DNA from 2 places in the Undibacterium sp. GrIS 1.2 genome. Region 2 is predicted to be linked to the other one. Evidence: predicted binding sites of a transcription regulator. Region 2 holds the regulator's gene; the other holds the start of a gene.

Region 1 (4,394 bases), on a different contig from region 2:
ATTAGATTTGCCATCCGGCTATGTGGGTGCCATCGCCTTTTAAAAACGGTAAAAATAGTTAAACCCAGATTTTCCATTAGACCGCTACCACTTCGCAAAAAACGCGGACGGCGTGCGGTCTTCAGAGGGATAGCACCACCGCGATTCGAGTGGGAACGCTACAGCGACAATTGCACCTTTGGCGAACTGCCTGGCGTTGTTCCAATGGAAAATCTGGGTTAAAGCCTGAAATCGTTCAGACGCACATCAGAACTTAAAAATGGCTACAACTTATTGACCAGATATCGTCTGGATAAGAACTGGAATTTATTGGGTAAGAGATCTAAGCTTAACGCTAAGTGACCTATGCAGCATCAAAACACATGTTGCAATATGAATGGCTTGGCAGAATTAATATACTCCCCTATTAATTCTTTAAAATATAGCTTAACGTCCAATAATTTATTGGACGTTAAAAACATACTCACCATCAGTATAAATAATAGCTTGGCTTGATAAAAGCCAGAATGGAGATCATGATGATAGCCCCACGCTTATTAAAGATGCTTGGCCTACTACTCGCCGTACTCAGTTTATCTTCCTGTGTAAGCTGGGGCGTTGGAACAATTAAGACCGGTCAAACCGAGGCAGAAGTCATCGCACAATTGGGTCAGCCAACACATATCTACCAGGATGGTGATCAGCATTTACTGGAATACATGCGCGGTAGGATGGCACAGGCAACACACATGGCGCGTATCGGCTCTGATGGTAAGCTGATCTCTTATGAGCAGGTATTAAGTCTGCAAAAATTTGCTCAAATCAAAGTAGGACAATCCGACAAAGCCAGCGTACTAAAAATCATCGGAGCACCGAGCGAAACTGGCTTTTTCCCACGAGTACAACTAGAAACCTGGTCATATCCCTACAAAGAAAGCGGTGTGTGGGATTCGCTAATGTCTGTGTATTTTGATCAAGCCGGGATTGTGAGCAAGTTGGAAAACGGACCCGATCCCTTGCGCGACCCTAGCGAACGTCGATCCCGCCATTAACCTGGAAACGGTCGTTGACCGCTTGTCAGTATAAATAAGTAGTTGATTCAATTGACTCATGTCAGTGTTTTCACCGTCACCGTTCTGATAAGAGCGCTACCAATCTGATTGCATACTTTTTCGGCTTCCCAACTGCATTGCTCCTAGTTGAAACATGAAGGTTGCGTCTCGCCTTGCTGGGAAAAACCGAAAAAAATGCACACTCAGACTCGCCCAACTGCCGTTTCTAGGTTTAATCCAACGATCAGAAGCAAGGGCAGAAACATACACCCGTGACTTGTGATCACCTGCCGACTACCATCTTGCTTTAGAGAAGATGATCAACCACTTGCGGAACAACAATAGTTCCAGATGTCCCGCCTCTATCCCTGTCGAAAAATCCATCAACGGATTGACGTGGTAATAACGTTTGCGGAAATCACGACAGACAAAAATTTCACGGCTACCCAATCGCATCAAAAATGATGTTGGGGCGAGTTGCAAGCTAAATTGTCCGTCAAAGGAATTATCAAGGTGTGCCATATTGAACCGTCTCCAAATCAGTAAATGAATAAAAAGTGGTAATAAGTTTGTTGAATAAAAAAAGCGATAGAGCTAAAGCGATACGACAAAACATACTTTAGCACAAAATACTGTATATGCAATCAGTATTTTATTTATTTCCTTATTTCGCTAAGTGATTGAAAAATAGATGATTTAAATATTATACTGAATATACGTACAGTATTTATTTGGACTTATAAAAAATTATCCCGGCAAGACGCAGCGACGAAAGCAGTACTTTAAGTACGCTTAAGCGCGGCAACACAACTGAGGCAGTTTTGCGTAAGTCCTATCTATTAAAGTGTTTATTTCAATATCTATGTCTTCCCTCACCCCAGATCAAATTCATCCCTCTTTGTGGCGTGCATCGCAGTTGGCGCGTAGCCATGTCGCTTGTGTAGAAAGCAGTTTTCCAGCGCTGTCGGCAGAATTACCCGGTGGTGGATGGCCGCGAAGTTGTTTGATTGAGTTACTGCTCCAGCATCACGGTAGTGCTGAATTGAGCTTATTGCATCCTGTTTTGTCCAGACTTGCCAGACAAGATGGAGGCTCGATTGTATTCATACAGCCGCCTTATGCGCCGCAATTGTTAGCCTTAAATGCATTTGGCATACCGCTTTCACAATGTGTATGGATACGGAGTAAAAAACAAGCCGATGCTCTGTGGGCGGCAGAACAGGTTTTACGTAGTGGCAGTTGCGCTGCCTTGTTATTGTGGCAAACGCAGATCCGTTCAGAAGCCTTACGTCGTCTGCATCTTGCGGCTCAAGGTGGGGAAACAGTTTTTTTCATGATGCGACCAAGCACTTGTGCCGACTCACCCTCACCTGCGCCATTACGCCTGCAAGTCGCCCCTACCTTAGAAGGCGTACAAATTCAATTGATCAAAAGACGCGGCATCCGGCGAGAACAGCCGTTGTTTCTGACGATGCCTTCATTTTTATTGCCTAACTTAGCAAGCCCCTCTCATTCACCTGTTTTGTCTACCGGATTGATCAATGACACGCCTTTGGATCGCCCTGCACTTGCCACTGTTGCAGCTAGAAATTTTTCGTCCGAACTGGTTAACTGAGCAGGCTACAGTCGTGCTGGAGCAAAACCGGATCACCTGCGCATCCGCTCTGGCACGCCAGTCCGGTGCACAGATTGGCATGCGTAAAGCAGGTTTGCAAATGTTGCTGCCATCCGCGTTGTTCTATCAGCGCCAGCCAGCACTGGAAACACGCACCCTACAACAAGTGGCGATGGCATTATTAAACTACACGCCGCAAGTAGCTTATGCCGGACATGATTGTTTGTTGATGGATATCGGAGCGAGCTTGCGGCTGTTTGGTGGCATCCGCGCCTTATGTCGCCGGATTAAAGAAACCATGCGCGTGATGGGAATGACCATCACACTCAGTTGCGCACCAACCGCGATGGGTGCATGGCTGCTTGCACGTAATGCTGCTAGCACTGCCGACAAGCTCAACAAGCATTCCAGTAAAAGTAGACGGCAACGACCTCCGGCAACAAGAATTTTAAAATTGAACAAGCTAGTGCAAAGTCTGGATAGTCTGCCTGTGCATCTGCTCCCCGCTGCGACTCCTTGGCTGGACTGGCTGCGCGGCATTGCCTGTGATCACTTGGGGACGCTACAAAAACTGCCGCGCGCCGGATTGAAACGTCGTTGCGGCAAACAGATTCTCGATGTACTAGACCAAGCCTATGGTGAACAAGTCGAGCTATTCGAGTGGATCGCAATTCCGCCTCAGTTCAAAGTCCGTATTGACATGCCCGACCGGATAGAACATGCAGAAATGGTCCTGGCTTTTATTCGTAGTCTGCTAACACAATTGATGGGATGGCTGACGGCAAAGCAACTCGCAGTATCGCAAGTCGATTTACAACTAGAACATGAACGTGGCCGGCAAGCTATTGCGCCCACTCTGTTAAGTATTCTGTTAGCCGAACCAGTCTGGCGCGAAGATCACCTGGTACGCTTACTCAAAGAACGTCTGGCACAAGTGAAGCTTGAGGCGCCCGTCATCGCCGTCAGCTTGGATGCCAGCCAGGTTCAAGCAATGCATGTCCCCAATGCGACACTGTTCCCGGAACCCAAAGCCTACGCCGAAAATCACCATCGCTTACTGGAATTGCTGGTAGCACGTTTGGGTGACAATCAGGTTTTGCAGGCCGCACCACAAGCCGATCACCGGCCTGAAATAGCAAATCACTGGACATCGGTGATTCACCAGCAGGCAACAGAAAAGCAATGTCAACAACAGCAACCACCCCTACAGGCATCCCGCCCTATGTGGCTATTAGAAAAAGCGATCGCTATCGAAATACGGCAACACAGACCTTATTACCAGGCGCCACTCAAACTACTGACAAGTGCAGAAAGAATAGAAGCTGGCTGGTGGAATGGGCAGTTAGTAACACGTGATTACTTCGTAGCAGAAAATCCAGCGCATGTACGCTATTGGATTTATCGAGAACGGCTGGGTGAACGGCAAAATGAGCAAACTGATACCAATGCCAGCTGGTTTGTACATGGTGTCTTTGGCTGATCCATCATGACAAATCCACCCTTATTGCCGCCAACATCACCTCCAGTGTCTACGCAATTATCACTGCCTTATGCACTACCGGAATATGCCGAGCTGTTTTGTCAGTCCAACTTCAGTTTTCTACAGGGTGCTTCCCATGCAGAAGAGTTGGCAACACGCGCTGCACAACTCAATTATTCCGCTTTAGCAGTCACGGATGAATGCTCATTAGCCGGTGTTGTACGCGCACATGTCGCGGCGAAAAAAACCACGCTGCCTCTGATTGTCG
Region 2 (4,394 bases):
GGCTTAGTCGCGTTAATCAGCTTAACAATTGCCTGAAAAATAATCCTATGGTCATATCGGTAAAAATCATCCTCGCGGATAAAGTCGGCGATTCTATCCCACGCAGCATTATCTAATAGTAAGCCACCCAAAACAGATTGCTCGGCTTCGATGGAATGTGGTGGGACTCGAATGGAATCTAATTGCGGATCGGAAGGTGCTTTCATGGCGCGCATTATACCTTTTTATTCAATATCGAAATCAACAGAACATGCCTTAATGAAATACATAAATCTGACCATTTATTACTAAGATAACAGGCACAGCCGCTATTAAAAAATAGTAAATACCATTTATGCTGCAAGCTTTAAAATACCAAATTAATTAAATCAATACCTGACTGCCAAGACTAATTGATCGCTCAATCTTAGCGACGTAAACGTTAAAAAGCCGGGCGAACCCGGCTTTTTTAAATACTATGCGACTAAAACTTAAGCGTGCTCGCCCAAGATAGCAACGGTCACATCAACAACTACGTCTGTGTGCAAAGCAACGGCAACAGAATGATCGCCAACGATCTTCAACGGACCTTGTGGCAAACGAATCTGCGCTTTTTCAACAGCAAAACCTTGCTTGGTCAATGCTTCAGCGATGTCGAAGTTGGTTACGGAACCAAACAAACGACCATCAACACCAGACTTTTGCGAGATTTGTACAGTCAAACCAGACAATTTTTCGCCTTGAGCTTGTGCTGCAGCCAAACGTGCTGCTGCTGCTTTTTCCAACTCTGCGCGTTTTGCTTCGAATTCAGCAATCGCTGAAGTTGTAGCACGGCGAGCCATACGTTGTGGGATCAAGAAGTTACGTGCGTAACCGTCTTTAACTTTAACTACATCGCCCAGATTGCCGAGATTAACGACTTTATCAATCAGAATAACTTGCATATTTTTCTCCTAGTACCTTGTCGTCAATTACGCTGTGTGCAAATCAGTGTACGGCAGCAACGCTAAGTAGCGTGCGCGTTTGATCGCTGTGTCGACTTGACGTTGGTACAAAGCTTTAGTACCTGTCAAACGTGCTGGCATGATTTTGCCGTTTTCTTGCACGAAATCTTTCAATGTATCGACGTCTTTGTAGTCAACTTGCGCTACATGTGCGGCTGTAAAGCGGCAGAATTTTTTACGCTTGAACAATGGATTTTGTTGTGGGCGCTTATTTTTCAGTTTGCTTTTGTCAAATTTTTTACCGAATGCCATTTGTGGCTCCTAATCTAGTAAATTTGTCTCGAATTCAGTAATGTGAAATACGAGACTTTTGCTGTTACGGTTCTTGCGCGACAAAAAACCTGTGAATTGCATTACAACACCTAACTCTATTTCCATAAATCGCTTTGAAATTTCTCCTGCGGCTAGCGCATTGATTTCAAAGTCGACTACACGTTGGGCATTTGCTTGCGTTTGCTTAGAGCTATGTATCAGTACCGCAGAGGCTATCGGAATTCCGGCTGGTGTAAAACGCAGCGCCGATTTTTCTACAATGCTGGCAACGACTTTAAGCTGATTCACTGATTTATGTAGCGTCCTCTAACGTGTCAATTATGCTGCTGGCGCTTCTACGCGTTGCGTTTTAGCAGCATCTTCTTTCTGAACAGATTTCATCATTGGAGATGGCGCTGTTTCAGCTTTCTTCATTTTGACTGTGAGGTGGCGCAGAACTGCATCATTGAATTTGAATGCGGTTTCCAACTCAATCAGAGTCTCAGCATCGCACTCAATGTTCATGCAAACATAATGTGCTTTTGCCAGTTTTTGAATCATGTATGCCAATTGACGACGGCCCCAATCTTCAATACGGTGTACTTGACCACTACGTGCAACAACTGTGGCTTTGTAACGCTCGATCATTGCAGGCACTTGCTCGCTTTGATCCGGATGTACGATAAATACGATTTCATAATGACGCATATATTCTCCTTGTGGACAATTTAATAGCCCGCCTCGGCGTCAAGACGAGTGCGGGAAGAGGAAAGCCCACAACTATACTGCACTTTGATAATTTACTCAATAGTTTCAATAGCTTATTACATTTACTGCTACCAATTTATGTGCAACACACCCATTGAGAGGACTTAAAAAAATTTTGAGATGAAAAAGATTTTAGGTTTATACTGTACAAAAATACAGGCTGCATATAAACCCAGTCTCACAACTACACGATTGGAATTCGATCATGCTAAAACTCACCGCTCGCCAAGAACAGATTTTAAATTTAATTAAGGACGCGATCCAAAATACTGGATTTCCGCCAACAAGAGCAGAAATTGCAAATGAATTAGGTTTTCGCTCCACCAATGCAGCGGAAGAGCATTTGCAAGCACTAGCGCGCAAAGGAGTTATTGAAATTGCTCCGGGTACCTCACGCGGCATACGATTGCTTGATTCCATACTAAGCAATGGAAGCACCAAGGCTAGGCCTAACTATATTGCTCAATTAGCGCTACCCCATCCATCACTAATGCAACTTAGTTTGCCGCTAGTTGGCAGAGTAGCGGCAGGATCTCCCATTCTTGCGCAAGAGCATGTGGACACAACCTATCAAGTTGATCCAGCCTTATTTTCAGCTATTCCAGACTACCTGCTCAAAGTGCGTGGTATGTCTATGCGTGACGCCGGTATTTTTGATGGTGATTTGCTTGCAGTAAAAAAATCTAACGAAGCAAAAAATGGACAAATCGTGATTGCCCGTATGGGGGATGATGTTACGGTTAAACGCTATAAAAAATCAGGGAATATGATCGAGCTATTAGCAGAAAATCCTGATTATCCCAATATCAAGATTAATGAACTTGACGAAGACTTTTCACTTGAAGGTTTAGCCGTTGGGCTGGTCAGAGCCTGGACTTAAGTTATGTATTACTAGGTATTGGCAGTATCAGTAAATAAAATAAAAAATTTCATCTGTCACGTCCCAACTCAATCAATATACTCCCCACAATCTTTTTGAAAAACATGATTTTACTCAATTATTGCATGGACAATTAAAATATACTCACCCATAGTATGAACGTACTCCGATTAAATGAATAAAATTTCATGTTTATCGAGCCTACTTTCATCGTCTCGACAAAAGTTAAATTGTCGGTCAATTTAATTTACTATTTTGGTAATAATTTATAAATTAGATAACCCAGAAAATCGATTATGAAAAAAATGGCCGCTAGATAACTAGTGACCATTTTACTTTCTTCAGTTTTAATCAGAGAAAACTATCTGATGAAAACCAAATTTCAGATCAGGCTCAATGCTTTACAACACCACCAACATCGACGCCACCTTCAACTTTAGTGGCCGTAGCAGCTACTAAAACTTCTTCATCAGTCAAAGCAACTGGCTGACGCTCTAAAGCAATTTCTAACACTTTATCTATCCAACGCACTGGAATGATCTCCAGCTTATTTTTGACGTTATCAGGAATCTCAGTTAAATCTTTAGCATTCTCTTCAGGAATTAAAACCGTCTTAATTCCGCCTCGATGCGCTGCCAATAATTTCTCTTTTAGACCACCGATAGGCAATACTTCACCACGCAAGGTAATCTCACCAGTCATCGCTACATCTGCACGTACCGGTATCCCGGTAAAAACAGATACCAGAGCTGTCGTCATAGCAATACCAGCGGAAGGACCATCTTTTGGCGTTGCCCCCTCTGGAACGTGAATATGAATATCACTTTTTTCAAACACATCTGGCTTAATACCCAAGCGCTTCGCACGACTGCGAACTACAGTGCGAGCAGCTTCAATCGACTCCTTCATCACATCACCTAAAGTACCGGTACGTATCACGCCACCCTTACCAGGCATTGCAACTGCTTCAATTGTCAATAAATCGCCGCCGACTTCAGTCCACGCAAGACCAACGACTTGTCCAACCTGGTTATCTTTGACCGCCACACCAAAATCGTAACGACGAACACCCAAAAACTTATCCAGATTTTTTGATGTAATCGTTGCTTTCTTCTCACTCTTTTTAAGTAAGAGCATCTTAACGACTTTGCGACAAATTTTTGATAACTCACGCTCTAAGGAACGTACCCCTGCTTCTCTAGTGTAATAACGAATAATGTCTCGAATAGCACTTTCAGCAACACTGATTTCACCATCCTTCAAACCATTATTTTTAATTTGTTTAGGAAGTAAGTAACGCTGGGCAATGCTAGCTTTTTCGTCTTCGGTATAACCCGACAAACGAATAACCTCCATACGATCCAACAAAGCTGGCGGAATGTTGTATGAATTAGAGGTCGCTACAAACATAACATCTGATAAATCGAAATCAACTTCGATGTAATGATCAGAAAAAGTATGGTTTTGTTCAGGATCTAGCACCTCAAGCAACGCAGAAGACGGGTCGCCAC

Evidence for each region. The regulator LexA, encoded in region 2, represses DNA repair genes until DNA is damaged. The targets are predictions, from matches to a motif close to ACTGTATNNNNATACAGT.
Region 1: imuA (translesion DNA synthesis-associated protein ImuA) is a predicted target of LexA. The motif match lies at 1,739-1,756, and genes of this name have one in related genera.

What each region holds. Positions count from the first base shown of each region.
Region 1 is NZ_JBEONP010000020.1:77,474-81,867, forward strand. It holds gene AAKU61_RS10825 (4'-phosphopantetheinyl transferase family protein) at 1-43, shown strand, start outside; gene bamE (outer membrane protein assembly factor BamE domain-containing protein) at 519-1,031, shown strand; gene AAKU61_RS10835 (hypothetical protein) at 1,326-1,553, opposite strand; gene imuA (translesion DNA synthesis-associated protein ImuA) at 1,894-2,646, shown strand; gene AAKU61_RS10845 (Y-family DNA polymerase) at 2,573-4,126, shown strand; gene AAKU61_RS10850 (error-prone DNA polymerase) at 4,133-4,394, shown strand, end outside.
Region 2 is NZ_JBEONP010000029.1:53,282-57,675, reverse strand. It holds gene AAKU61_RS13730 (replicative DNA helicase) at 1-206, opposite strand, end outside; gene rplI (50S ribosomal protein L9) at 471-923, opposite strand; gene rpsR (30S ribosomal protein S18) at 951-1,235, opposite strand; gene priB (primosomal replication protein N) at 1,245-1,544, opposite strand; gene rpsF (30S ribosomal protein S6) at 1,575-1,943, opposite strand; gene lexA (transcriptional repressor LexA) at 2,209-2,883, shown strand; gene lon (endopeptidase La) at 3,277-4,394, opposite strand, start outside.